Regions from separate parts of the Arthrobacter sp. JDC6 genome, predicted to be linked through region 1. Evidence: riboswitches for the same ligand, from Rfam matches in the RefSeq annotation. Region 1 holds a riboswitch; the other holds the start of a gene.
The links. Region 1 has a riboswitch for glycine ahead of cycA (D-serine/D-alanine/glycine transporter). Riboswitches for the same ligand answer to the same signal wherever they lie in the genome.
Positions count from the first base shown of each region.

Region 1 (14,677 bases):
GTAGTAGCCGCCGCGGCAAAGTCCTGCAGTCCCAGACCGGCCGTGGTGCCGTCGGTATGCTCCACGGCAATCCAGGGTCCGGATCCCGCCGCCCGGCCCATGCCGGACGCAAGCCATTCGTCACGCGTCCTCACGGCCGCAGCGATCCCGCCGTGGCCCTGGATGGCGGCCTCAGCCTCAAGCGCCGCCATGGAACGAAGAGCCTGTTCCGCCCCTTCCGCGGAGGCGGCTCCCAAGGCGCGCAGCAGCCGCTGCTCGTGGTGCGGGTAGTTGGCGTGGAGCCGGATCCAGCCATCGCGGGTCTGCCGGAAGCCCGACAGGGGCGCGAATCCCTGTGGCTTGCGTCCGGCAATCCGCAGGTGGCCGAAGGAATCGAAGGCAGCCGCGGTAAGCGCCGGCGTAGTGCTGAACCGGCCGGGCGTGCGCGCATACACGTTCAGCGCTTCCGCCGCGGCTCCCACCGAGTACAGTGCCAGGCCTTCGACGTCGAGGGCGCCGGCCCACCAGCGTCGGGGCGAATACGGGAGCGGATTGACGTGGTGCGCGTCCACGTCCGCCCTACTTTCCCTGCGGAGAGGCTGCGTGGAGCTGGTCCAGGACGCGGGCCGGCACGTTGGTGGTGATCTCGTGGATGCCCAGCTCCTGGCAAAGTGCCACATCCTCCGGGGAGTCCACGGTCCACACCCGGAAGCGCCGCCCGGAGTCCAGCCATCGGCGGATTGTGGCCGGGCGCTCCCTGACGTAGTCGATGCCGGGGCCGGCCATTCCTACTTCCCGGTCGTCCAGGATCCGTTCACCCTCCAGCTGGGTGGCCTTCATGAGGTTGGCGACGGCGCTCCCCGTAATGAGGCCCAGGCCCAGACCGCCGCGGATCTCATGGATGGTGAGGTCGTCCACCAGTTGGCAGATGTATTGCGGCGGGACGGACTGGAGCAGGTGGCGGACCGAGTCCGGGCTGAAGCTCATGAAGGTCACGGCCACGTTGTCCACGGTGGAGCTTTGCGGGTCCCAGCCCTCGCTGCGGAGCACCTCCAGCACGCGGTCCTCCAGTTTGAGCTGGTAGGGACTGGGATGCTTGAGCTCGATGGCGAGTTTCACCGGGCGGCCCGCCCCGCGGAGGATGTCCAGCAGCTCCGGGAGGGTCAGCAGCTGTTCCGAACGTGCTCCATACTCTTCGGGAATGCGGACCCCCTTCCAGGATGAGAAGTCCAGCTGGTGCAGCTCGCGCAGGGTCCGTTCAGCCACCGGCCCGGTCCCGTCCGACGTCCGGTCCAGGTTGGCGTCATGGAGCAGGACCAGGTGCTGGTCCCGGGTGAGGTGGACATCGCACTCCACCCCGTCGGCCCCGTCAGCCAATGCCTGCAGGTAGGCGGCCCGGGTGTGTTCGGCGTATGCGCCGCTGGAACCACGATGGGCAAAGACCAGCGGCCGCTGCGGCACTGACTCGTCAATTGTCATGGACACACGGTAGCCGACCGGCCCCCGCCTTCGGGGCTAGGCTTGGCACATGCAGGTGAACTCTGAGGCAACTACTGGGCCAACCAGGCAGGATCCCCCCGCCGAGGCCGCACAGCAGGTGCGCCCTGGCACTGTGGCGGCAGGCGCCGTCGTAAGCCGCCAGCCCGGTGCCGGCGACGCCGAGAAAGCGGCAGCGCTGCGGAAGATGAAGCTGCTGGCGCTGAGCCTGCTGATCGCCATGGCCGTGATTTTTGTCTTTGCGTTCGCGCTGCAGAAGGACTACCCGTGGCTGCAGTATGTGCGCGCGGCGGCCGAGGGCGGAATGGTGGGCGCGCTGGCCGACTGGTTCGCCGTGACGGCCCTGTTCAAGTACCCCATGGGCATCAAGATTCCCCACACCGCCATCATTCCCCGCCGGAAGGACCAGATCGGGGCCTCGCTGGGCGAGTTCGTGGAGACCAATTTCCTCTCCGAGCAGGTGGTCCAGGAGAAGCTGGCCAGCGTCAACATCGCGCGGCGGGCCGGCGTTTGGCTGGCCGGCCCTGGTGGTGCCGAACGAGTGGCCAAGGAGGGAGCTGCCGTTATCCGCGGCGCCTTCAAGGTTTTGAATGACGACGACGTCCAGGCCGTCATCGAGGGCATGGTGCGCAAGCATCTGCTCACCCCGCCGTGGGGACCTCCCGTGGGCAGGCTGGCGGAGCGCATCTTCCATGACGGGCACCATCACACGCTGGTGGACCTGCTGGTGGACCGCGCGGCGGACTGGGTGGACGACAACCACGAAACCGTCACCCGCCTGGTGTCCGACCGCTCCCCCACGTGGGTTCCGCAGTTCGTGGACGGACTGGTGGGCGACAAGGTCTATATCGAGATCCTGAAGTTCGTCCGTGCCGTCCAGGCTGACCCCCGCCACCAGGTGCGGCAGTCAATCGACAAGTACCTCAACGACCTGGCACAGGACCTGCAGCATGACCCCGCGATGATTGCGCGCGCGGAAGACATCAAGGCGCAGGTCCTGGGCGACCCCGAAGTGCGCGAACTGGCCTCGCGGACCTGGGGAACGGTCAAGAACGCGCTGCTGGGCGCCGTGGATGATCCGGACAGCGAACTCACCATCAAGTTCAAGGCTGCGGTGCGCGATTTTGGGTCACGGCTCGTGGACGACCCCGAACTGGCCGGGAAGGTCAACGCATGGATCGGTGACGCCGCCGGGTACCTGGTCCGCACCTACCGTTCGGACATCGCAGGCGTTATTACGGACACCGTGGCTCGGTGGGATGCCGAGGAAACCTCGCAGAAGATCGAGCTCCAGGTGGGTAAGGACCTGCAGTTCATCCGCATCAACGGCACCGTGGTGGGGTCCCTGGCCGGGCTGGGGATTTTCACGGTGGCACAGCTGATCTTTGGGTAGTTTTCCGCTGCTGTAGGTCCCGGGTGGACTTGGCGCTGCGCATCTTCCTTTTCGCTCGGGATTCATCTTGGCGCTGCGCATCTTCCTTTTCGCTGGGGATATTTGGGGTGCGAAAAGGAATGTGCGTGTCGATAAGACGTACGACGGCGGCACGGAGGGCTGGAGTGACGCTGGAATTGTTGGAAAGAAGCCGGGCCGCCGTACGGCTGCAGGCTCCTAGGCGAAGGACTCCAGCCCGACGCCTGCGTCCTGAAGTCCCGCCCTGATCCGGGCCGCCATTTCTACGGCGTCAGGGGTCCCACCGTGAATGCACAGGGAGTCGGGCCGTACCGCAATTACGGATCCGTCCACGGCAACCACTTCGCCTTGCGTGGCCAGGCGGACGGCCCGTTCGACCACCGCATCGACGTCGTACAGGACGGCATCGTCCTCGGAGAGCGGCACCAGGCTGCCGTCGGCGAGGTAGGCACGGTCGGCGAAAGCCTCAACGAACACCGGGTGCCCGGCTTCCTTGGCCTGCTTCAGCAGCTCCGAGCCCGGGAAGCCCAGGAACGGAAGGCCTGGATCGTAGGCGTTGACCGCAGCCACTACGGCGGAGGCCTGCTCGGCGTCATGGATCGTGGTGTCGTACAGCGCTCCATGCGCCTTCACATAGTCCACGGAGGCGCCCACGGCATGCGCAACCCCGTCGAGCGCGCCCAGCTGGTACAGCACGTCCCCGAAGAGCTCGTCGAAGCTCATGCCAAGCATGCGGCGCCCGTAGCCGGCCAGGTCCCGGTAGCCCAGGTGCGCGCCGACGGTGACATCAAGTTCGTACGCGGCCCTGCAGCTGTCGAGCATGGTGACGGGATCCCCCGCGTGGAGGCCACAGGCTACGTTGGCGCTGGTTGCCAGCTGGAGCATCGCCGGATCGCCTCCCGCGGTCCAGGAGCCGAATGATTGGCCTACGTCAGCGTTGAGATCCAATGATGTTGCCTTCCAGCGTCAGGTTGTCCGGCCCGGCAGCGGAAGTCAGCTCCCCGGGAATGGTGTCCGGCATCGGCCCGAACGCCTCCCGGGCATTCTTGGCCACCGCACGGCCCATCACGAGGTTACCGGCTCCGCCGACAACGGCCCCTATGCCGAACGGGAGGGCCCGCCCGAACAAGGCAGTCCCTTGGCGCTTGAGCAGGTTCTTGAGGAAGGCATGCTGGATCCTCTTCCGGACGCTGCCGAAACCCGGCACCACCATGGATTTGGACAGCGCGTTGCCCCAGGTGTTGGTGGCGCCGCCGGATGCCTGGCCGCTGAGCGTTCCCAGCAGGGCGGTGCCCTCCTCGCCGAGCATGATGGCCATGACCATGGTGCCGGCCTTTTCCGGGTTGGTCAGCCGGATGCCGTGCAGTTCAGCCAGCGAGGTTGCGTACAGGGCTGTGGCTTCCAGGAAGCCAACGGTGGCGGCTGCGGAAAGTCCCAGCGACGCCACGGTTCCAACGCCGGGGACGACGGCGGTGGCACCCACCAGGGCTCCCCCTCCGGCAACAGCCCGCAGGTAGTCGCGCTCTGCGATGTCCGCCAGCTGCGCGGCCGTCGCCCGCGGATGCCTCTTCTGGAGCCTGCGGATGTAGCCAACCACCAGGGGCCGCTGGATCTGCACTGCTTTCAGGAGCATGTTGTGGACGCCGGGCTTGGGCTTGCCCTCGGCGTCAAACATTGCGTTGTGGGCGGTTTCCTGTGCGATGCGTACTGCGGGGTTGCTGCGCCGGGCCATGGTCACCTTCATTCAAATCGACCTGCAGCGGGTAGGCTGCCGTGCCTTTCCATCCTATGTGGATAGACACTAAGCATGCTTAACTTCCGGGCCGTGGCTTCGTCCGGCGGGCTGCGGCGGCAGGATGCGGTACCTGCACCTCACCGCCGCCGCTGCAACCCGCCGTCGGACGTTACTTCCCGGCCTGCTGGACCTCGCGCCCCGCCGCCCCGGCGTCCTGGCCGCCGCTGCGCGCGGCAGTGGCCCGGTCTGCCTGAAGCTCGGCACGGAAGACCTCGAAGCGGGCCAGGTGGGCGGGACGGCGCCGCAGAATGGCCCAAGCCACGCCCAGGATGACGAACCAGATAGGGGTTACCAGCAGTGCAACGAGAGTGTCGGGCTGGGTGGTAAGGGCCCAAAGGACGAAGGCGAAGAATGCGTACACCACCCACACGGCGGGAATGCCACCGGGCATCTTGAACTTCGACGCCGCATGCAGGTGCGGCCGGCGGCGCCGGAAGGAGATGTAGCTGGCGAGGATGATCGACCAGACGAAGACGAAGCAGACCGCAGACACGGTGGTCACCATTTCAAAGGCCATGCCAACATCCTGGCCGGCATACATGAGTACGACGCCGGACAGCAGCAGGACGCAGGACAGGAACAGCGCGTTGCTGGGCACCTTCCTCGTGGAGAGCCGGCTGAAGATACCGGGGGCGTCGCCTTCCTGGGCCAGGCCGAAGACCATGCGGGACGTGGAGTAGATGCCGGAGTTCGCGGAGGACATCGCCGAAGTCAGGACCACCAGGTTGACCACCGTGGCCGCGGCGCCGAGGCCGGCCAGGGAGAACATCCCGATAAAGGGGCTGTGGCCGGCGGCGAACTGGGTCCACGGGGTGACCGCCATCAGGATGACCAGCGCACCGACATAGAAGAGCAGCACGCGGACGGGGATGGCGTTGATGGCCTTGGGCAGCGTGCGCTCGGGGTTCTTGGCCTCGGCGGCGGTGGTTCCCACCAGTTCGATGCCTACGAAGGCGAAGACTGCGATCTGGAATCCGGCCACGAAGCCCATGAACTCATTGGGGAAGAACCCGCCATGGCTCCACAGGTTGGTGAAGCTTGCGGTGCCCGCGTCGCTCTGGAAACCGGTGAAGATCATGAAGAGTCCCACGATGATCAGGGCTGCGATGGCGACGATCTTGATGAGGGCGAACCAGAACTCGGTCTCGCCGAACGCCTTGACGGTGGCGAGGTTCAGCAGGAGCAGGATGCCCACCGTGGCCAGGCCCGGGACCCAAAGTGGCAGCGCCGGCCAAAGTTCCTTTGAGTACCCTGCGATGGCGATGACGTCGGCGATTCCGGTGATCACCCAGCAGAACCAGTACGTCCAGCCGGTGAAGAATCCGGCCCACGGCCCCAGGAGATCGGCGGCGAAATCACTGAAGGACTTGTAGTTCAGGTTGCTGAGCAGCAGTTCACCCATGGCCCGCATGACGAAGAAAAGCATAAAGCCGATGATCATGTATACGAAGATCACGGATGGGCCGGCCGCGGAGATGGTCTTGCCGGAACCCATGAACAGGCCCGTGCCGATCGCGCCGCCGATGGCGATGAGCTGGATATGCCGGTTGGTGAGCTGCCGCTCCAGGTGGGGAGGCTCGCTGCGGGCTGCCGTGGCAGCGCCTTGGCTGCGGGCTGGTTCGCCGTTGGACGTGGGGGGATGAATCGCCATGAGGAACTCCATCGATAAAGCGGCTTTTGGGTGCCGCAAAAGATTTGGTTCCTCCCCGCTCTGTAGTGGACCTGAGAGTTTCCGCAGCAAAAGCCGCTTGCACCGCCGGTGAGCCAGGGTCATGCCCGGCTGCTTTCCAGAGTTGCCTGTCCGCGGCGGTACGTGGGCCTGAGAGTTTCCTGGGGAGGGTTTGCTCCTACGGCGCCTGCTGGATGTACCCGGCAGGGCTCTCCCGCCGCAGGTCGAAGGCGTATTCAGTTGGAAGCCGCAGGCTTTTTGGGCCACGGCCGGTCATGCAATGGGACAGGCGCCGACTGGTGGGCTGCTCCGGATACGCTGAGCCAGCCACCGGCGGCGCCAATCCCGGGGTTCAGTGTGGTGTCCGTCACGATCGAATGTCAAACCCCTCCCGACACAAGCGGGGAAGAACGGCGTCACGTGCCCCTCGAGCCCCGCACGGAAGCCGCCCGATTTGCCACGGACGGGTCTATCCCGGTACCTTGTGAGCCGAATCACCCACATTTGAATAAGCCTTTCGAGCTGTGACGGGAGAGTCCTCCCGGCGAAACACCGGTCAGGCGCCGTAGGAGCAAATCCTCCCCAGGAATCTCTCAGGCCCCCGTACCGTCACGGCGAGGCGACTCTGGAAAGCAATCAGGCTTCTGCCTGGTTCACCGACGGTGCAAGCGGTCCCCTGCCAACAGCAGGCAACGCGGAATCTCTCAGGTCCAATACAGAGCGGGGAGGAACCCATCCCACGCCGTGCCACCTTCGGCCGGCCAGATCTGGAGTTCCTCATGACGATTCATTCGCATCCAACATCGTTTGTTGACCGCCATATCGGCGCGCGCCGCCAGGCCGACATCGACACCATGCTCAAGGCCATCGGCTACGACAGCCTGGATGGCCTGGTTGACGTGGCCGTCCCCGCGCCCATCCGCCAGGAAACTGCGCTCAAGCTGACCGACGCCCTCAGCGAGGTTGAAGTCCTCACGGAACTGCGGAAGCTTGCCGCCAAGAACAAGACGGCAGTCCAGATGATCGGCCAGGGCTACTACGACACCGTGACTCCGCCGGTGATCCGCCGCAACATCCTGGAATCCCCGGCCTGGTACACCGCCTACACGCCCTACCAGCCGGAGATTTCCCAGGGCCGGCTTGAGGCGCTGCTGAACTTCCAGACCATGGTGCAGGACCTGACGGCGCTCCCGGTAGCCAACGCTTCCTTGCTGGACGAGGCAACGGCGGTGGCCGAGGCCGTGCTGCTGATGCGCCGCGCCAACAGGTCCAAGGCAGCGAAGGACGGCAAGACGGTGCTCGACGCCGACTGCCTCCCCCAGACCATCGCCATCGTGCTGGGCCGGGCGGAGGCGCTCGGCTTCGAGGTGGAGGTCGCCGACCTGTCCAAGGGCCTGCCCGACGGCGACATCAACGGCGTCGTGCTGCAGCAGCCCGGGGTCTCCGGCCGCGTGTGGGACCAATCCGCCGTGATCGCCGCTGCCAAGGACGGGGGCGCGCTGGTCACCGTGGCTGCGGACCTGCTGGCCCTGACACTGATCACACCTCCGGGCGAGCAGGGCGCGGACATTGCCGTCGGCTCCACCCAGCGTTTTGGCGTGCCGCTGTTCTTTGGGGGGCCGCACGCCGCCTACATGGCCGTCCAAAAGGGAATGGAACGTACCCTCCCGGGCAGGATCGTGGGCGTCTCCAAGGACAACGCCGGCACGCCTGCCTACCGGTTGGCCCTGCAGACCCGCGAGCAGCACATCCGCCGCGAGAAGGCCACGTCCAACATCTGCACCGCCCAGGCGCTGCTGGCCATCGTGTCCTCCTTCTACGCCGTTTACCACGGCCCCGACGGCCTGAAGGCGATCGCAGAGACCGTCCACCACAAGGCCAGGGTCCTGGCAACAGCACTCACGTCACTGGGCCGCGAACTGGTCACGGACTCCTTCTTCGACACCCTCACCGTCCGCGTTCCGGGCAAGGCCGCCAAGGTGATCACCGCCGCTGAAGCCCGCGGCATCAACCTGCGCTTCATCGATCCGGACACGGTGGGCGTCTCCGTTGATGAGACGACGACGGCGGCAACACTTTCCGCCGTCGCCGTCGCCTTTGGCGCCGGTCCGGTGGGTGACGCCCAGGGATTCGAACTGCCCGACACTATTTTGCGTTCCTCGGCCTACCTGCAGCACCCGGTCTTCAACACGCACCGGTCTGAAACCCAGCTGCTGCGTTACATCCGCAAGCTCTCGGACCGCGACCTGGCGCTGGACCGCACCATGATCCCGCTGGGTTCATGCACCATGAAGCTGAACGCCACGGCCGAGATGGAAGCCATTTCCTGGCCGGAGTTCGCCTCGATCCACCCGTTCGCCCCGGACTCCCAGACCGAAGGCTGGCACGAACTCATCGCCGGCCTGGAAGCGGACCTCGCCGAGATCACCGGGTATGACCAGGTGTCCATCCAGCCCAACGCGGGCTCGCAGGGCGAACTCGCCGGGCTGCTCGCGATCCGCGGCTACCACCATTCCCGGGGCGAGCAGCAGCGCAACGTCTGCCTGATCCCGGCCTCGGCGCACGGCACCAACGCCGCCTCCGCCGTGCTCGCGGGCATGAAGGTGGTGGTGGTTGCCACGGCTGCCGACGGCACCATCGACCACGACGACCTGACGGCCAAGATCGAGGCCAACAAGGACGTCCTCTCGGCCATCATGATCACGTACCCGTCCACGCACGGCGTGTACGACTCCGATGTCCGCGAGGTGTGCGACGCGATCCACGCCGCGGGCGGCCAGGTGTACGTTGACGGCGCCAACCTCAACGCACTGGTAGGGCTGGCCCAGCCGGGCCAGTTCGGCGGGGACGTGTCCCACCTGAACCTGCACAAGACCTTCTGCATCCCGCACGGCGGCGGGGGACCCGGCGTCGGGCCCGTTGCCGCCAAGGCGCACCTGGCACCGTTCATGCCGGGCGACGCGAACAAGGCGACGCACGAAGCCGGGCACGGTGTGGCGATCTCGGCGTCCCGGTTCGGTTCGGCCGGCGTGCTGCCGATTTCGTGGGCGTACGTGAAGCTGATGGGCGGTGAGGGCCTGACCGAGGCCACCAAGTCCGCGCTGCTGGCGGCCAACTACGTCGCGTCCCGCCTGAACGAATACTTCCCGGTCCTCTACACCGGTGAAGGCGGGCTGGTGGCGCACGAGTGCATCCTGGACCTGCGCGAACTCACGGCGAAGACGGGAGTCACGGCCGAGGACGTGGCCAAGCGGCTGATCGACTTCGGTTTCCACGCACCCACCCTTTCGTTCCCTGTCGCGGGCACGCTGATGGTGGAGCCCACCGAGTCCGAGGACCTGGCCGAGATCGACCGCTTCATCGAGGCCATGATCACCATTCATGGCGAGATCCAGCAGGTGGCCAGCGGCGACATCACCCTGGAGGCATCCCCGGTGCGCAACGCACCCCACACGGCGGCCGCCGTCGTCAGCTCTGGCTGGGACCGCGCCTACCCGCGGGAGCAGGCGGCCTTCCCCGTTGCCTCTCTCCGCCAGGACAAGTATTTCCCGCCCGTCGGCCGGATCGACGGCGCCGCCGGCGACCGGAACCTGGTCTGCTCCTGCCCGCCCCTCGAAGCGTTCGAGGACAGCACAGCCGAATTTGAGAACTGAGGACTTCCAATGACTGAGAACTACACCGCTCTTTTCGAGCAGCACAAGAAGGCCGGGGCCTCGTTCACGGACTTCGGCGGGTGGCAGATGCCGCTCAAGTACGAGTCTGAACTCGCGGAACACCATGCCGTGCGCAGGGCGGCCGGCCTGTTCGACCTCTCCCACATGGGCGAGGTCTGGGTGACCGGCCCCGACGCCGCCGCCTTCCTGGACTACGCCCTTGCCGGCAAACTGTCCGCGGTGGCCGTGGGCAAGGCAAAGTACTCGCTGATCTGCAACGCCGATGGCGGCATCATCGACGACCTCATCACCTACCGCCGGCCATCCCCCGAAGAGGGCGTGGACAGGTACCTGGTGGTGCCCAACGCGGGCAACGCCGCAGTGGTGGCCAAGGAACTGCTGGAACGCGCCGCCGCCTTCGACGTCACTGTGGAGGACGCCTCCGCCAACACCTCGCTGATCGCCGTCCAGGGACCGAATTCCGAAGCGATCCTCCTGACGCTGGTCCCGGCCGAACAGCACGCACTGCTCACCGGGCTCAAGTACTACGCCGCCGTCGAGGTGGGCATCGCCGTCAACGGTACGGTCCAGGACCTGCTCGTGGCCCGGACCGGCTACACCGGCGAGGACGGCTTCGAGATCTACGTTCCCAACCTGGACGCCCCCGCACTGTGGGAGGCCCTGCTCCAGGCCGGCGAAGGCTCCGGCCTGGTTCCAGCCGGACTGGCCGCACGCGACTCGCTCCGCCTCGAAGCCGGGATGCCGCTCTACGGCAACGAACTCTCCCGCCACGTCAACGCCTACGCGGCCGGCCTGGGCCCCGTGGTGTCGCTGGCGAAGGAGAGCGGCTTCGTAGGCAAGGACGCCCTGGCCGCCATCAAGGCCGCAGGAGTCGGTTCAAGCATCGGGCAGAAGCTGGTGGGCCTCAAGGGTGCCGGACGCCGCGCTGCCCGCGCCCATTACCCCGTCCTCAAGGACGGCACCCTGGTGGGCGAAGTAACCTCCGGCCAGCCCTCCCCCACCCTCGGATACCCCATCGCCATGGCCTACGTCGACGTCGAATTTGCTGAAGTCGGGACCGTCCTGGACATCGACCTCCGCGGCAAGCCCGAGCGCTTCGAAGTCGTCCCCCTCCCCTTTTACAAGCGCCAGAAGTAAATCGATTTCGCCCAACCACCACAGGTTTTGAAGAGAAGGAAAGTAGACAATGAGCAAAGTTGTTTCTGAACTGAAGTACTCCGCCGAGCACGAGTGGGTTGCTGTTGACGGATCCGGCCCCGCGGGGATCGGGATTTCCGCCGTTGCTGCCGACGCCCTGGGCGACATCGTGTACGTGGACCTCCCCGAGGTCGGCTCCACCGTGACGGCCGGCGAGACCTGCGGCGAGGTGGAATCCACCAAATCCGTCTCCGACCTCTACGCCCCCGTGACCGGTGAGGTCACCGAGATCAACGACGGCGTGGTCACGGACCCCGCCCTGATCAACAGCGATCCCTACGGTGCGGGCTGGCTCTTCAAGGTGGCCGTTACCGAGGAAGGCCCGCTCATGTCGGCAGAGGAATACGCAGCAGCAAACGGCGGCGAGCTGTGAGCGCCCCGGCAGAAGTGGGCGCCTTCGAGCAGGTGGCCTCCCCAAGCCTGAACGCCGACCTGTCCGTCCTGGACCCTGAGGTTGCCGCGAAGATTGACGACGAGCTTGGCCGCCAGCGCGACGGCCTGGAGATGATCGCGTCCGAGAACCACACGGCCGCTGCGGTCATGCAGGCCCAGGGCTCGGTCCTGACCAACAAGTACGCCGAAGGCTACCCCGGCAAGCGCTACTACGGCGGCTGCGAGCACGTGGACGTCATCGAGCAACTCGCCATCAACCGGGTCAAGGACCTCTTCGGCGCCGGGTTCGCCAACGTCCAACCACACTCCGGTGCACAGGCCAACGCCTCCGTCATGCACGCCCTGATCAAGCCCGGCGACACCATCATGGGCCTCAACCTGGCGCACGGCGGCCACCTGACCCACGGCATGCGGATCAACTTCTCCGGCAGGCTCTACAACGTGGTCCCGTACCAGGTCCGCGAGGACACCCACACCATCGACATGGCAGAGGTGGAACGGCTGGCCCAGGAGCACAAGCCTCAGCTGATCGTGGCCGGCTGGTCCGCTTACGCCCGCCAGCTGGACTTCGCAGAATTCCGCCGGATCGCCGACTCCGTGGGGGCCCACCTGATGGTGGATATGGCGCACTTCGCCGGACTGGTGGCGGCCGGGCTGCACCCGTCGCCGGTGCCGCACGCCCACGTCACCACGTCCACCACGCACAAGACCCTGGCCGGTCCGCGCGGCGGCATCATCCTGACCAACGACGCCGACATCGCCAAGAAGATCAACTCGGCTGTGTTTCCCGGTCAGCAGGGTGGCCCGCTGGAACACGTGATCGCCGGCAAGGCCGTGGCGTTCAAGATCGCAGCGTCCGAAGAGTTCCGCGAGCGGCAGGAGCGAGTCCTTGCCGGTGCCCGCCTCCTGGCGGAACGCCTGGTCCAGCCGGACGTCACCGCCAAGGGCATCAGCGTGATCTCGGGCGGCACCGACGTGCACCTGGTCCTGGTCGACCTGCGCAACTGCGACCTCGACGGGCAGCAGGCCGAAGACCGGCTCGCCGCCATTGACATCACCGTCAACCGCAACGCCGTTCCCTTCGACCCCCGCCCGCCGATGGTCACCTCAGGCCTGCGCATCGGCACGCCCGCACTGGCCACCCGCGGGTTCGGCGAGGACGCCTTCCGCGAGGTTGCGGACATCATCGCCCAAGCTTTGATCGCCGACGCCGACGCCGACCTCTCCGGTCTGCGTCACCGCGTCGAGGTCCTGGCTTCGGCGCACCCGCTCTACCCGGGCGTGGCACCTCTGTCCTGACCGTTTCTGGTCGCCTTTGGCCCGGTGGGAGCGGCATCCTCCGCGTGCTCGGTCGCGAAGACGCCCGCTGAGCGGACGTATCGCTCCCTTAGACGCACGCTTCCGGATACCGCTCCCACAGGGGCCGGGGGCAAGGCACCTTGGGCACGGACGCGAGTTCGCTGCCGCATACGGGTGGGAGCGGAGCGTGTTGTTTTTCTTCCGCCCATCCCGGGTCGCGGAGGCCGTCTCCTGCTTACCCTGTCGCTTTGGTGACGGACCCTTGGGTGGCTGGGGGATTCCGGAAGCGTGCGTCAGAGGCGAGGAACGAGCCAGCACGCGGAGGAATTCCGCTGGCGCCCACCCAAGCCCGGCCACACCAACCGAACCACAGTTTCAGTAAGGATTTAGTTATGGCAGTCGGAGTCTTTGACCTGTTTTCGATCGGGATTGGGCCTTCGTCTTCGCATACTGTGGGGCCGATGCGGGCTGCTGCGGTGTTCGCTGAGGAGCTTAAGGGCGTGGGTGTCCTGGGTGATGTGGCGGGGTTGCGGGTTGATTTGTATGGGTCGTTGGCGGCGACGGGTCATGGGCATGGGACGATGACCGCCGTTTTGTTGGGGTTGGAGGGGTTCCATCCGGAGTTGATCCTGCCCGCCGAGGTGGAGGAGCGGTTGGCCTCGATCGCGGAGACCGGGGTGCTGAGCCTGGCCGGTGCGGTGGCCTTGCCGTACGGGGTGAAGGATATGGTGCTGCGGCCGTTGACGGTGTTGCCGCGGCACACGAACGGGATGACGTTCACGGTCACTGATGCGGCCGGTGGGGTGCTGCATGCGGCGACGTTTTTCTCGGTGGGTGGCGGGTTCATCGTCCGGGAGGGCGAGGAGGACGCGGCGCAGCAGGAACTGGACGCGTCCAAACAGGAACTGCCGCTGCCGTTCCGGACCGCGGCGGAGCTGCTGGGGCACTGCGCGGTGACCGGGCTGGGCATCGCCGACGTGATGCTCGTGAACGAAAAAGTCTCCCGGGACGAGGAGCAGATCCGGGCGGGGCTGCTGCAGATCTGGTCGGTGATGGAGGGCTGCGTGGCCGCCTCGTTGAGGCGGGAAGGGGTGCTGCCGGGCGGGTTGAAGGTCCGCCGCCGCGCCCCTAACTGGTACGACCGGTTGAAGAAGGAATCCGCGGGCGGCCCGGTCGAGGAGACGGATGCGGCGTGGGACGCGGGCCCGTTCGATGCCAGGTATTGGCAGGAGTGGGTTAATTTGGTGGCGTTGGCGGTGAACGAGGAGAACGCCTCCGGCGGGCGGGTGGTCACCGCCCCGACGAACGGGGCGGCCGGGATCATCCCCGCGGTGCTGTTCTACGCCCTGCATTTCGCCCCGGGCATGGACAAGGCCACCCAGGAGGACCGGGACGCTGTGGTGGTGCGGTTCCTGCTGGCCGCGGGCGCGGTGGGGGTGCTGTACAAGGAACAGGCCTCGATCTCCGGGGCCGAGGTCGGCTGCCAGGGCGAGGTGGGGTCGGCGTCCTCGATGGCGGCCGCGGGCCTGGCCGAGGTCATGGGCGGGACCCCGGCGCAGGTGGAGAACGCCGCGGAAATCGCGATGGAACACAACCTGGGCCTGACCTGTGACCCGATCGGCGGGCTGGTCCAGGTCCCCTGCATCGAACGGAACGCGATCGCGGCCGCGAAAGCGATCAACGCCGCGAAAATGGCGCTCTGGGGCGACGGCACCCACCGCGTGTCCCTGGACGAAGTCATCATCACCATGCGCGAAACCGGC
Region 1 is NZ_CM151278.1:3,982,983-3,997,659, forward strand. It holds gene ACV095_RS18445 (CoA transferase) at 1-551, opposite strand, end outside; gene ACV095_RS18450 (glycerophosphodiester phosphodiesterase) at 559-1,458, opposite strand; gene ACV095_RS18455 (DUF445 domain-containing protein) at 1,508-2,869, shown strand; gene ACV095_RS18460 (LamB/YcsF family protein) at 3,086-3,835, opposite strand; gene ACV095_RS18465 (hypothetical protein) at 3,819-4,619, opposite strand; gene cycA (D-serine/D-alanine/glycine transporter) at 4,792-6,333, opposite strand; glycine riboswitch at 6,384-6,479, opposite strand; glycine riboswitch at 6,480-6,578, opposite strand; glycine riboswitch at 6,870-6,970, shown strand; gene gcvP (aminomethyl-transferring glycine dehydrogenase) at 7,131-10,004, shown strand; gene gcvT (glycine cleavage system aminomethyltransferase GcvT) at 10,014-11,162, shown strand; gene gcvH (glycine cleavage system protein GcvH) at 11,212-11,595, shown strand; gene glyA (serine hydroxymethyltransferase) at 11,592-12,914, shown strand; gene ACV095_RS18495 (L-serine ammonia-lyase) at 13,307-14,677, shown strand, end outside.

Region 2 (14,677 bases), 370 kb from region 1:
CCTGGCCCAGTTCCCTGAAGGGCTGATCAGCACTACGGATGCCATCGAGCGGATCGTTGCCGCCATGGAAGCCGCCGTGGGCACCATGCGCAAAGTCCATGACGAGGTGGACGAGGAGGATCCCACCTCCGCGGACCTCCTGCACGAGTTCATTGCCCGGCTGGAGCAGTTTGCCTGGATGGTACAGGCTGAAAACATGAAGCCGACCGCCAAGGTCACAGCCGCCGACTCCAAGTAGCCGGCAGCCACCCGCCTGGACCCTTTGGGCGCCTGGTATCGGAATTGATCCGGTACCAGGCGCCCTTTTTGTTTCGCTTGGTCAGGCCGCTTTCGGCACCTTCCGCAGCACGACGGCGGCGAGGACTGCCGCCGTCGCCATCAGTACCAGCCCAATTGCCGCAGTGATGTGCACGCCGGAATCAAACGCTGACGCCGCAGCGTCCCGGACGGTGTCCGACAGGGAAGCGGGCAGCAGGTTTGCTGCTTCCACTGCGCCGGCAAGTGTTTCCCTCGCGCTGTGCAGGGAGGAGCCGGGCAGCATGCCGTCAAGGCCTGCGGGCAGCCGCAGGTTCTGCTGGTAGGACGCCGTCAGGATGGAGCCCAGTACCGCCGTGCCCAGCAGCGACCCCACCTCGTAGCCGGTCTCGGAGATTGCCGCGGCAGCGCCTGACTTCTCCGGCGGCGCGGACCCGAGGATGAGGTCGTTGGAGATGGTTTCGGCCGTACCCACGCCCAGTGCAAGGACCAGCAGGGCTGCCAGCAGCAGCGAGGGGCCGCCGTCGTGGTTCCCGAATGCCACCATGGTGTAGCCGGTGGCACTGAACGCCAACCCCGCTGCCACCACGTATCCCGGGCGGACCTTGCGGACCAGCGGCACCACCACCAGGCCGGCCACCACCGTGGCGGCCAGTGCCGGGATCATGGCAACGCCGGCTGCGGACGGCGTCATTCCCTCGAGGAGTTGGAGGTGCTGGGCGAGGAACAGGATGAAGCCGTTGAAGGAGAACAGGGCAAGGATGTTGGCGCTGATGGCCATGCTGAACACCCTGTTCCGGAACAGGGACATGTCCAGCAGGGGGTGCGCCAGCCGCTGCTGCCGCTGCACGAACACCGCCCCCATGGCCAGGCCGAAGGCGATGGCGCCCAGACCTGCCGCCCCTGGACCTTCGGTGGCAACTGCCTTGATCCCGTAGACAACGGGCACCATGACCAGCATGGAGAGCAGGATGCTGGGGATGTCCACCTTGCCGGGTGCCGGATCCTTCGATTCCGGGATGAGGGCCGGTCCAAACGCCAGCAGGGGGAGCATGAGGGGGACCGCCACCAGGAAGACGGCACCCCACCAGAAGTGCTCCACCAGCCAGCCGCCGAAGATCGGACCCAGGGCCGCGCCGCCGGAGAATCCGGCGGCCCAGATGGCGACGGCCAGCCTGCGGCGATTGGGCTCGGGGAAAATGTTGCGGATCAGCGACAAGGTGGACGGCATCAGCATGGCGCCGAAGAATCCCAGGGCGGCGCGGCCGGCGATGAGCCATTCCGGCGCGGGTGCAAAAGCCGTCGCAACGGACAGCGCGGCAAAGCCGATGCTGCCAAGGATGAGCAGCCTCCGCCGCCCAATCCGGTCGCCGAGGCTTCCCATTGATACCAGCAGCCCGGCCAGCACCAGGGGGTAGGCGTCAACGATCCACAGCAGCTGCACGCCCGTGGGTTCCAGGGCCCGGGCGATGGCCGGCAGCGCGAACGTCAGTGCGGTGTTGTCCACCGCCACCAGCAGCACGGGAAACATCAGCAGCCCCAGCGCCAGCCAGTCGCGCCACGGAGGACGCACGGAAGTGCTGCTTGCCTGCCCGGTTGCAGAACTCTCGATGGAAGTGGTCATGAGATAACTATACCGTCCGGACGGTATAGTTTAAAAATGCGATGGTTTTCCTTATTCCTGCACGGGGGAGGGCATGATGGAGGGCATGCCCCGAAAGCCTGTTGCCCGTGACGCGGTCCTTGACGCCTTCGAGTCCCTGCTGATTGAAGTGGGTGAGCGGGCGGCCACCCTCGATGCCGTGGCGCGCAGGGCCGGCGTATCCAAAGGCGGCCTCCTCTACCACTTTCCCAACAAGGAAGCCATGATTGCCGTGTTGCTCGACCGCCTGGAGGGCCTGGCGGGCGAGGATGCCGATGCCATGGCGTCGGCAGCTGAAGGCGCCGCGGCCTACTTCATCCGTTCCTCGGTCTGGGCGGATACCCCTTTGGACCGTGCCATCGTGGCCGCCACCCGGCTTGCAGAGGTGGCCCACGAGGAGACGCGGCGCCGCTTCGCGGCCATCCAGCAGCGCTGGCTGGACGAAATTGCTGCGGATGTGGGACCTGGGCTGGCCAAGGCAGTCCTCTATATGGGGGACGGCCTGTACTTCAACGCCATGCTGTCCGTGGCCCCTGCGCCGGCCGGGGGAGCGGCCGCTGACGTGGAGGAACTCCTGGCCGCGCTGGAACGGCTCCGCAGGTAGCTCCGTCATTTGCCGGGAGGGGTTGCCGCGTAGGACAATAGAAAGTTGTGAGGGCTGTCACCGGCCTTCATGATCCAACAAATGAATAGCCTTTGATCTGCGGCGGGAGAGTTCTGCCGGAAGTACAGGCAGGCGCCGTAGGAGCAAATCCTCCCCAGGAATCTCGCAGGCCCCCGTACCGCCGCGGCGAGGCACCTCTGGAAAGCAGCAGGCAGTCTTATTCTCTTTTGGAGAGGTAGGGACTGTTGTGCTCACCGACGGTGCAAGCGGGTCCTGCCCAGGCAGGGAACGCGGAAACTCTCAGGTCCAATACAGAGCGGGGAGGAACCCGAATAGCTGTGGCGTACCCTTCGCCGCCTGAGTAAATGGAGTTCCTTCGTGTCGGTTACCCCAGCCTCCACCACTTTCGTAGACCGCCATATCGGCGCGCGCCGCCAGGCCGACGTCGACACCATGCTCAAAGCCGTGGGCTACGACTCGGTCGATTCCCTTGTGGACACCGCGGTTCCCAAGGTCATCCGCCAGGACACCGCCCTTCGCCTGCAGGACGCCCTCAGTGAGGTTGAAGTCCTCACGGAACTGCGGAAGCTTGCCGCCAAGAACAAGACGGCGGTGCAGATGATCGGCCAGGGCTACTACGACACCGTGACTCCGCCGGTGATCCGCCGCAACATCCTGGAATCCCCGGCCTGGTACACCGCCTACACGCCCTACCAGCCGGAGATTTCCCAGGGCCGGCTTGAGGCGCTGCTGAACTTCCAGACCATGGTGCAGGACCTTGTGGGCCTGCCCATCGCCAACGCTTCGCTGCTGGATGAAGCAACGGCGGTGGCCGAGGCCGTGCTGCTGATGCGCCGCGCCAACAGGACCAAGCCCGCGGCAGACGGCAAGACCGTCCTGGACATCGACGTGCTGCCGCAGACCATCGCCATCGTGCTGGGGCGTGCGGAGGCGCTCGGCTTCGAGGTGGAGGTCGCCGACCTGTCCAAGGGCCTGCCCGACGGCGACATCAACGGGATCGTGCTGCAGCAGCCCGGCGCTTCCGGCCGCGTCTGGGACCAGTCCGCGGTGATCTCTGCAGCGAAGGACCGGGGCGCGCTGGTCACGGTCGCTGCGGACCTGCTGGCCCTGACACTGATCACACCTCCGGGCGAGCAGGGCGCGGACATTGCCGTCGGCTCAGCCCAGCGTTTTGGCGTGCCGCTGTTCTTTGGGGGCCCCCATGCCGCCTACATGGCTGTCCGCAAAGGCCTGGAGCGTTCCTTGCCTGGCCGCCTGGTTGGGGTGTCAAAGGACGACGCCGGCACGCCTGCCTACCGGTTGGCACTGCAGACCCGCGAGCAGCACATCCGCCGCGAGAAGGCCACGTCCAACATCTGCACCGCCCAGGCGCTGCTGGCCATCGTTGCGTCCATGTACGCCGTTTACCACGGCCCCGACGGCCTGAAGGCGATTGCCCAAACGGCGCACCGCCACGCCCGTAGCCTGGCGGCCTCGCTTGCGGCCGCCGGCGTCGAGGTGCTGCACACGAGCTTCTTCGACACCCTTACGGTCCGGGTCCCCGGACGGGCTGCTGGCATCATCGCCGACGCCGAGGCGCGGGGCATCAACCTGCGCAGCGTCGACGCCGACACCGTAGGCATCGCCCTCGATGAAACCACGACGGTGGCCATCGTCGCCCAGGTTGCCGACGTCTTTGGCGCCACGGTTGCCGAGGTCCAGGGCGAGGGCCAGGGCTTTGGGCTGGAGGCCGCCGTCGAGCGTTCCTCCGACTACCTGCAGCACCCGGTCTTCAACACGCACCGGTCTGAAACCCAGCTGCTGCGTTACATCCGCAAGCTCTCGGACCGCGACCTGGCGCTGGACCGCACCATGATCCCGCTGGGTTCATGCACCATGAAGCTGAACGCCACGGCCGAGATGGAAGCCATTTCCTGGCCGGAGTTTGCCTCGATCCACCCGTTCGCCCCGGACTCCCAGACCGAAGGCTGGCGCGAACTCATCGCCGGCCTGGAAGCGGACCTCGCCGAGATCACCGGGTATGACCAGGTGTCCATCCAGCCCAACGCGGGCTCGCAGGGCGAGCTCGCCGGGTTGCTCGCGATCCGCGGCTACCACCATTCCCGGGGCGAGCAGCAGCGCAACGTGTGCCTGATCCCGGCCTCGGCGCACGGTACCAACGCCGCCTCCGCCGTGCTCGCGGGCATGAAGGTGGTCGTCGTGGCCACGGCTGCCGACGGCACCATCGACCACGACGACCTGACGGCCAAGATCGAGGCCAACAAGGACGTCCTATCCTGCATCATGATCACCTACCCCTCCACCCACGGTGTCTACGATGGGGATGTCCGCGAAGTCTGTGACGCTGTGCATGCTGCCGGCGGCCAGGTCTACATCGACGGCGCCAACCTCAACGCCCTGGTAGGGCTGGCCCAGCCGGGCCAGTTCGGCGGGGACGTGTCCCACCTGAACCTGCACAAGACCTTCTGCATCCCGCACGGCGGCGGGGGACCCGGCGTCGGGCCCGTTGCCGCCAAGGCGCACCTGGCACCGTTCATGCCGGGCGACGCGAACAAGGCGGCGCACGAAGCCGGGCACGGTGTGGCGATCTCGGCGTCCCGGTTCGGTTCGGCCGGCGTGCTGCCGATTTCGTGGGCGTACGTGAAGCTGATGGGCGGTGAGGGCCTGACCGAGGCCACCAAGTCCGCGCTGCTGGCGGCCAACTACGTCGCGTCCCGCCTGAACGAGTACTTCCCGGTCCTGTACACCGGTGAAGGCGGGCTGGTGGCGCACGAGTGCATCCTGGACCTGCGCGAACTCACGGCGAAGACGGGGGTGACCGCAGAGGATGTTGCCAAGCGGCTGATCGACTTCGGTTTCCACGCCCCCACCCTGTCCTTCCCGGTGGCGGGCACGCTGATGGTGGAGCCCACCGAGTCCGAGGACCTGGCGGAGATCGACCGCTTCATCGAGGCCATGATCAGCATCCGCAAGGAAATCGACCAGGTGGCCAATGGCGACTTTGCCGTGGCGGACTCACCGCTGCGCCGCGCACCGCACACGGCGGCCGCCGTCGTCAGCTCTGACTGGGACCGCGCCTACCCCCGCGAGCAGGCGGCCTTCCCTGCCCACCACAAGCAGGACAAGTACTTCCCGCCCGTGGGCAGGATCGACGGCGCCGCCGGGGACCGGAACCTGATCTGCTCCTGCCCGCCGCTGGAAGACTTCGAAAACTAAGGACCGGCGCCATGACCGAGAAATACACCGCGCTTTACGACGAGCACAAGAAGCTTGGAGCTTCCTTCACGGACTTCGGCGGGTGGCAGATGCCGCTGAAGTACAGCTCGGAGCTTGCTGAACACCACGCCGTCCGCAAGGCTGCCGGCCTGTTCGACCTTTCCCACATGGGCGAGGTCTGGGTGACCGGCCCGGATGCCGCAGCCTTCCTGGACTACGCCCTGGTGGGAAAGATCTCCGCCATGGCCGTGGGCAAGGCCAAGTACTCGCTGATCTGCAACGAGGACGGCGGCATCATCGACGACCTCATCACCTACCGACGCCCTGCCGCGCAGGACGGCACCGACGTCTTCCTGGTGGTCCCCAACGCGGGCAATGCCACCGTGGTGGCCGCTGCCCTGCAGGAACGGGCCGCCGGGTTCGATGTTGTAGTGGAGGATGCCTCAGCCCGCACGTCGCTGATCGCCGTCCAGGGCCCCAAGGCCCAGGAACTCCTGCTGCGCCTGGTCCCGGCCGCGCAGCACGCACTGGTCACTGAGCTGAAGTACTACGCCGCTGTCAGCGTGCCCCTCCTGGTAGGCGGCGCCGGAAAGGAACTCCTGCTTGCCCGCACCGGGTACACGGGTGAGGACGGGTTCGAAATCTTCGTGGGCAACGACGATGCCCCCGCGCTGTGGCAGTCACTGATCGCCGTCGCCGACGACAGGGAACTGACCCCGGCAGGCCTCGCCTCCCGTGACTCCCTGCGCCTCGAAGCGGGAATGCCCCTGTACGGCAACGAACTGTCGCTGCAGGGCGACCCGTTCGCCGCCGGCCTCGGCCCCGTCGTCGCGCTTTCCAAGGAAGGCGACTTCGTCGGCAAAGCCGCCCTGGCCGCCAAAAAGGAAGCCGGAGCCGGCAGCGCCTCCGGCCGCCGCCTCGTGGGGCTCAAAGGCCAGGGCCGCCGCGCCGGACGCGCGCACTACCCCGTCCTCAAGGACGGCGCCACGGTTGGCGAAGTCACCTCCGGCCAGCCGTCGCCCACCCTTGGCTACCCCATCGCCATGGCCTACGTCGACGTCGAATACTCGGCACCCGGCACCGCCCTCGACGTGGACCTCCGTGGCAAGGCGGAGCCATTCGAAGTCGTCGACCTCCCGTTCTACAAACGCCAAAAGTAAGCCCTGTACCGCACCGTGGCCGGGCTTCGGGTCCGGCTCTGCCGGCCCCTGGTGCGCATGGACCGGTGTGTCGAGGCTGACAGGACGTACAGGAAGTGGGTTGAGCGGCAACCGAACCAGATTTAGTTAGGAAATACCCCGTTATGGCTGTTGGTGTCTTTGACCTGTTTTCGATCGGGATTGGGCCTTCGTCTTCGCATACTGTGGGGCCGATGCGGGCTGCTGCGGTGTTCGCTGAGGAGCTCAAGGGCCTGGGTGTCCTGGGTGATGTGGCGGGGTTGCGGGTTGATTTGTATGGGTCGTTGGCGGCGACGGGTCATGGGCATGGGACGATGACCGCCGTTTTGTTGGGGTTGGAGGGGTTCTATCCGGAGTTGATCCTGCCCGCCGAGGTGGAGGAGCGGCTGGCCTCGATCGCGGAGACCGGGGTGCTGAACCTGGCCGGTGCTGTGGCCTTGCCGTACGGGGTGAAGGATATGGTGCTGCGGCCGTTGACGGTGTTGCCGCGGCACACGAACGGGATGACGTTCACGGTCACTGATGCGGCCGGTGGGGTGCTGCATTCGGCGACGTTTTTCTCGGTGGGTGGCGGGTTCATCGTCCGGGAGGGCGAGGAGGACGCGGCGCAGCAGGAACTGGACGCGTCCAAACAGGAGCTGCCGCTGCCGTTCCGGACCGCGGCGGAGTTGCTGGGGCACTGCGCGGTGACCGGGTTGGGCATCGCCGAGGTGATGCTCGTGAACGAAAAAGTCTCCCGGGACGAGGAGCAGATCCGGGCGGGGCTGCTGCAGATCTGGTCGGTGATGGAGGGCTGCGTGGGCGCCTCGTTGAGGCGGGAAGGGGTGCTGCCGGGCGGGTTGAAGGTCCGCCGCCGCGCCCCTGACTGGTACGACCGGTTGAAGAAGGAATCCGCGGGCGGCCCGGTCGAGGAGACGGATGCGGCGTGGGACGCGGGCCCGTTCGATGCCAGGTATTGGCAGGAGTGGGTTAATTTGGTGGCGTTGGCGGTGAATGAGGAGAACGCCTCCGGCGGGCGGGTGGTCACCGCCCCGACGAACGGGGCGGCCGGGATCATCCCCGCGGTGCTGTTCTACGCCCTGCATTTCGCCCCGGGCATGGACAAGGCCACCCAGGAGGACCGGGACGCTGTGGTGGTGCGGTTCCTGCTGGCCGCGGGCGCGGTGGGGGTGCTGTACAAGGAACAGGCCTCGATCTCCGGGGCCGAGGTCGGCTGCCAGGGCGAGGTGGGGTCGGCGTCCTCGATGGCGGCCGCGGGCCTGGCCGAGGTCATGGGCGGGACCCCGGCGCAGGTGGAGAACGCCGCGGAAATCGCGATGGAACACAACCTGGGCCTGACCTGTGACCCGATCGGCGGGCTGGTCCAGGTCCCCTGCATCGAACGGAACGCGATCGCGGCCGCGAAAGCGATCAACGCCGCGAAAATGGCGCTCTGGGGCGACGGCACCCACCGCGTGTCCCTGGACGAAGTCATCATCACCATGCGCGAAACCGGCAAGGACATGTCCTCCAAATACAAAGAAACCGCCATGGGCGGCCTCGCCGTCAACGTCGTCGAATGCTGATCCCCACCTGGCAACGCGACGCCACAGGCCACGCGGAGACCATCGCTTAGTTATGCGCCGCGGCCCACCAGTTCAGGCTGGCCGCAAACACCAGCCATGACACGTAGGGCAGCAGGAGCAGCCCGGCCGTGCGGCTGATGGGACCAAAATACACAACGGTTACTGCGACGGCGGCGATCAGGGCAAGGATGATGGCCAGCCCCAGCCACAGGGCCGGCGTGCCAAGGGCGGGGTAAAGGGCGAAAAACGCGGGGGTCCAGGCAAGATTGAGGACCAGCTGGACGGCGTAGGCGGCCATTGCCGGACGTGTCCTGCTGGTCCGCCGGCGCCAGACCAGCCACGCTGCGACAGCCATTGCCGCATAGAGGACGGTCCAGACGGGACCAAACACGCCGTTGGGCGGGGACCAGGGCGCCTTGTCAGCGGTGGCGTACCAGCCGGAGACATTGGCCGCCGAGGCCAGGCCGCCCAGCGCCGCCACCAACAGTGACGCCACCAGGAATCCGATAAGCGCGGCCACCTGCACCCCGGCGCTGTAGGGCTGTCCGTCGCTCCCCGTGCGGGCTGTAGTCTCTTCCCCATCCGGCCTCATGCCTACACCCTTGTTGACCGCCAACAGCGGCGTCAAGCGGGCATCCTGAACCCCGCTGGCCCGCATGCCCTGCAAGGCGGCGAAAAGCCGTAAGCACATCAGGCTTTAGACTTGAGGCTGCATGTCCGCACGCACCCAGAACTACCGAAACCGCGCACAGACCCGATTGGACAAGGCCCCCTTGCGACAATTCACCGCACGTTTTGCCACCGCCGAGGAAATTGAAAACTGGGACAAGCACGTCACGGCCAATCCGAACGGCGGCAATATGCTGCAGTCCGCCGCCTATGCATCGGTCAAGAACGGAAGCGGCTGGAAAGTCCGGTTCCTGGTGCTGGAAAGCCCCGGAAACTCCAGCTACAACCTGGTGCTGGAGAAGAGCTTCCCCGTCCTGGGACGGTTGTGGTACCTGATCAAGGGCCCCGACCTGGCCGATGCAGCGGACCTCGGCCCCGTCCTTGAATCCGTTGCCGCGTTTGTCCGCGGCAGGAAGCTGAATGTCTTCAACATCAAAGTGGAACCGGACATTGTCGACTCCGACGAGGTGCAGAAGGAACTGCGCGCGGCCAACCTGGTGAAAGCGCCCAATATCCAGTCCAACGACTCCACCGCCCTGCTGGATATCTCCGGCTCCGAAGAGGCAGTATTCAAAGCCATCTCCTCGCGCGCCCGCAATGCCATCCGGCGTGCCGAACGCGAAGGCTGCCAGGTGGTCCGGCAGGAACCCGGACCTGAAACCTACCGCGCCCTGTACGACCTGATGGTCAACACCGTCAGCGCCAAGGGATCCATGCCCCTGCGGAGCTACGATTACTACGCACAGTTCTGGGATGAGTTCAGCAACCGCGGCCAGGGCAACTTCTTCTTCACCTACGAGGACGGAAAGCCCAGCGTGGGCGCATTCGTCATCAACTACGGTGCCAAGGCAACCTACAAGGACGGCGGTTCCACCCAGAACCGCAAACAGTACGGTGACTCGCACCTGGTCCAATGGGCGGCCATCCGCCGGATGCAGGAACTCGGCTGCACCGAGTACGACTTCTGCGGCACGCCCCCAGCTGCGCGCATCAAGGACAAGACCCACAACCTTTACGGAATGGGCATGTTCAAGACCAGCTTCACCAAGACAGTGACCGACTTCGTGGGCTGCCACGACTACGTCCTGTCCCCGCTGCGGCACCGGCTTTGGGTCAAAGGCGGCGAAAAGATCTTCCGCCGGATTGAAACCGCACGGACCGGCCAGCAGTTCTACTGACCTGCAGCCGCCAGACCCGCAAAGCTCCCGCGACCCCCGCCGGACCAGCACGCCCGCGTGCCGGCCGCCCCGAACACCGCCCGCCCATCGCGCGCCCACCAGGCCGCGAAGAGTCCAGAAGAAGGTCACCCCTTGAATCCAGTTTCCGCCGCTACCGGGCTTGAATACGCCAACCTCAGCGACGCCGACTTTGAGGCCTTCGCCCTGAAGCACCCGCAGAACAGTTTCCTGCAGTCCATTGATTTTGCCCGTTTCCAGCGAGCACGCGGCCAGCAGGTGGAACTCTTCGGAGTCCGGCGCAATGGGGAACTCGTGGCGGCAGGAAAGCTCAACTACACCACAAACCGCCTCGGCTACACCGTCTGTGAATGCGCCAAGGGCCCCCTTATGGACTACACGGACCGGGACCTGGTGGGCGCCGTCGTCGAGCTTCTCCGCAAGCACGCGGCAGGCCGCAAAGCCGCTGAACTGCGGATCTCGCCGAACGTCAGGTACATCGCCCGGGACGCCGACGGCGCCGAGCACCCCGACGTCGAGGACAACCGGCCCCTGGTGGCCGACCTGGAACGGCTGGGGTTCAAGCACCAGGGCCTGGACATGAACTTCGTCAACGTCAACTGGATGTTCATCAAGAACCTGGTGGGCATCCAGGACGCCGAAGAACTGATCATGAGCACCAGCTACCGGACGCGCAAAGCCATCCGCAAAGCGGAAAAGAACGGCGTCTTCCTGGAACAGGCCACCCTGGACACCCTGGACGACTTCTACGGGGCCCTGAGCCGGGCCGGTGACGAAAAAGGATTCGTCTACCGCGAACGCGCCTACTACGAACACCTGCTCCGGACCACCACCCCGGAATTCACCAAGCTGATGATGGCGAAGATCGACATCCCGGCCTACCGGAAATCCATCACTGAGCGCCTGGAAACGGAGTCAGCCACCGCAGCAGATCTCCGCCGTGAGGTGGAGGAGACCGGCAGCAAAAAGAAGGCCAACCGGCTCAAAGTGGTACAGGACCTGGTGGACAGCTACGAGCGGAGCCTGAAGGACATCGAAAGGTTCCCCGACTCCGTGGGGACGGCCACCGTGGCAGCCATCCACTTCGTTTGCTACGGCGATGAGGTGGTGTGCGTCATCGGCGGCACCGTCCAGGACTACATCTACTTCAACGGCGCAACCTCCCTGTACTGGGGAATGATGCTGCATGCCCTCGAGAAGGGATACCCGCGGTACAACTTCTACGGCACCTTCGGCATCTCCGGCCAGGACGAGGAAGGCCACGGCGGCTACGAATTCAAGAAGGGCTTTGGCGGCGAAGTGGTCCAGCTGGTGGGAGACTTCGTCGTGCCGGTGCGGCCCGCCGTCTTCCATGCCAACAGGCTCGCCAGGTCCGCTGCGGCCGCCGCCCGCACGCTGCTGGGCAAGTTGCCGCTGAAGCGTGCAGCCTGACCGTCCATAAACCGCGTACAGGGAGGAAGCGGGCATGACCGAACGGCACGAACGGCCAGGGCACAGGCCAAAGACTGACGGCCTGCCCAAGACTGAACCGCTGACCCCTGCGCAGCTTCGGCAGGACGCTGCCGCCAAGAGGATGCTGCGCCGCCTGGTGCAGGGCGAGAATCCACCAACCGCCCCGTTGAGCATCGTGGACCGGCTGGCGGGGAGTCCCTACGCCAACCCCACCATCCAGGTGGGTGGCGTGGACACCTCCGCCCGGAAGACCCTGGATTTCGCCCTGCACCTGGCCGAGACCATGTTCCGGTATGGCGCCGGCGCCCTGGAAGTGGAAACCAGCATCATTGCCGTCACCGCGGCCCTGGGGCTGAAGAACATCGAGGTGGACATCACCAACCAGTCCGTGGGTATCAACTACGCACCCAAGGACCAGACGCCGATCGCCCTGCTGCGCGTGGTGCGCTCCTGGACCAACAACTATGCGGGCCTGGCCAAGGTGCACCAACTGGTCACGGACATCGTGGCCGGCGGCGTGGGCCGGGATGAGGCGATCCGCCGGCTGAACGAGGCCATCACCAGCCCGAAACCCTATCCGCGCTGGATGGTCACGGCCGCCTTCGGCATCTTCGCCGCCGTGTTCGTTGGCGTGCTGGGCGGCGGTCCGGTGTCCTCGGCAGTTGCGTTCGTGGCCAATATCGGCATCAGCCTGCTGGCCCGGCAGCTGGGACGCTGGCGCGTACCGGACTTCTTCATCACCGCCAGCTGCTCTTTCGTGGTCACCATGCTGGCGCTGCTGCTCTGGCAGTTCGGGCTCACCGCATCGCCGTCCATCGTGGTGGTGGGCGGCATCCTGCTGCTCCTTCCCACCGGGCGCCTGGTGTCCTCCGTGCAGGATGCCATCAACGGCTTCCCGGTGACGGCGGCCGGACGGTTCCTGTCCACGCTGCTGACGTTCGGCGCCATCGTGGCAGGGATCGCTGTTGCCTTCGTGGTGGGGGAGCTGACCGGGCTGCAGCGCATCGACGTCACCCAGACCTTCCCGCCCGCCTACGATCTGTGGGTCCTCATCATCTTCGTAGCCGCCGCCGTGATGGCCATCGGCATTACGGAACAGACCACCTGGAAGCTCCTGCTGCCAACCGCAGCCGTAGGCGTGGCGGGCTACCTGGTGCTGCTGGGCTGCGGCCTGCTGGGCATCGGCGACCGTTTCGCCCCGGCCATGGCCGCCGTCGTCATTGGCCTGCTGGCACGGGTGGTGGCGCTGCGGATGGGTGCGCCGCAGCTGGTGGTGGCAGTTCCCGCAGCCCTGATCCTGCTGCCCGGCCTCACGATATTCCGGTCCATGTACGTCCTCACCGTTGAGGAGTCCGAGATCCTGGCCGGCGCCGGAGGAATGCTCAGCGCCGGTGCCATCGTGCTGGGAACGGCCGGCGGGATCGTCCTGGGCGACGTGCTGGCCCGGCCCCTGACCCGCAGCCTGGCAAGCAACGAGCGGCGCCGGGCGCGCCGCCGCTAGATCTGGCCGACCGGGAGCTTTTTCTCGGCCTGGAAGACGTCCTCCACGCGGCCCTGCGCCCAGTAACCGGAGAGGGACACCTGCCGGCGGTCCAGGCCGCGCTGCTTGAAGAAGATTTCGCGGAGGGCCTTCATATAGCCGCGTTCGCCATGTGCAAACACATCCACGGTGCCGGTGGGCCATTCGGCCTCCGCCACCGCCCTGACCAGCAGGTCGCTGGCACCTGCCGGTGTGCCGTTGCGGGCCAGCCAGGTAATCTCCAGCCCGGCAGGGGCGGAAACAGGCTGGATGTCGGCCTCGGAACCTACCTCCAGGAAGGCAAGCCCGGTTGCCTCCGCGGGCAGGGCCTCGATGCATGCGGCGATGGCAGGAAGCGCTGCCTCATCACCGGCGAACAGGTACCAGTCGGCCTCGGGGTTGGGGTTGTAGGCGCCGCCGGGTCCGGTGAAGGTCAGTGTCTCGCCCGGCTGTGCCCCTGCCGCCCATGGACCCGCCAGGCCCTCGTCGCCGTGGACCACGAAGTCGATGGTGAGTTCGCTCGCCTCCGGATCCACCCAGCGCAGCGTATAGGTGCGGGTGAACGGCCACTGCTCGCGCGGCATGGTTTCCCGGACGGCCCACAGGTCCAGCGGGGAGGGGTAGTCAACCCCGGGCTGCGGGAAAACGATCTTCACGTACCGGTCCACGAAGCCGTTGTTGGCGAAGTCGCTGAAGCCCTCCCCGCCGGCCACGATCCGGACCATGTGCGGGGACAGCTGTTCCTTGCGCAGCACGGTCAGGGTGACCTGGGGGCGGCTCTTCTTCGTGGCGCTGGTGGCGGCGGGGACGGTGCTCATAAGGCAAGCCTAAGCTAGGGCGACGGCGGGAGTTCCCAGGTTACGGCCGTTGCACCCTGTTCGCGCAACAGTTGGTTCACCCGGCTGAATGGCCTGGAGCCAAAGAACCCGCGGGAGGCGGACAGCGGGCTGGGGTGCGGGCTGATGACGGCGGGGGCGCCTGCCAGCAGCGGCTGGAGGCCCTCCGCCTCCTTGCCCCACAACACCGCCACCAAAGGCATCCTGGACCCATCCGCGGCCCGGCGGCATGCCAGGGCGGTGACGGCCGCCGTCGTAATGTCCTCCCAGCCTTTGCCCCGGTGGGACCCAGCAGATCCTGCCCTGACCGTGAGTACCCGGTTCAGGAGCAGCACGCCCTGCTCCGTCCATGCCGACAGGTCGCCATGGACGCGCGGCGGAATGCCGAGGTCCGATTCGAGTTCGCGGTAGATGTTCACCAGGCTGCGGGGGAGGGGGCGTGTGCGGGCATCGACGGAAAACGACAGCCCGACTGCGTGCCCCGGGGTGGGGTAGGGGTCCTGGCCCACGATGAGGACCTTGAC
Region 2 is NZ_CM151278.1:3,616,946-3,631,622, reverse strand. It holds gene ACV095_RS16800 (Dps family protein) at 1-238, shown strand, start outside; gene ACV095_RS16795 (MFS transporter) at 320-1,879, opposite strand; gene ACV095_RS16790 (TetR/AcrR family transcriptional regulator) at 1,965-2,501, shown strand; glycine riboswitch at 2,595-2,692, shown strand; glycine riboswitch at 2,719-2,826, shown strand; gene gcvP (aminomethyl-transferring glycine dehydrogenase) at 2,880-5,738, shown strand; gene gcvT (glycine cleavage system aminomethyltransferase GcvT) at 5,750-6,898, shown strand; gene ACV095_RS16775 (L-serine ammonia-lyase) at 7,042-8,481, shown strand; gene ACV095_RS16770 (TspO/MBR family protein) at 8,528-9,073, opposite strand; gene ACV095_RS16765 (lipid II:glycine glycyltransferase FemX) at 9,195-10,328, shown strand; gene ACV095_RS16760 (peptidoglycan bridge formation glycyltransferase FemA/FemB family protein) at 10,461-11,777, shown strand; gene ACV095_RS16755 (threonine/serine exporter family protein) at 11,812-13,299, shown strand; gene ACV095_RS16750 (siderophore-interacting protein) at 13,296-14,135, opposite strand; gene ACV095_RS16745 (uracil-DNA glycosylase) at 14,150-14,677, opposite strand, start outside.
Region 2: another riboswitch for glycine. It lies ahead of gcvP (aminomethyl-transferring glycine dehydrogenase); the one in region 1 lies ahead of cycA (D-serine/D-alanine/glycine transporter).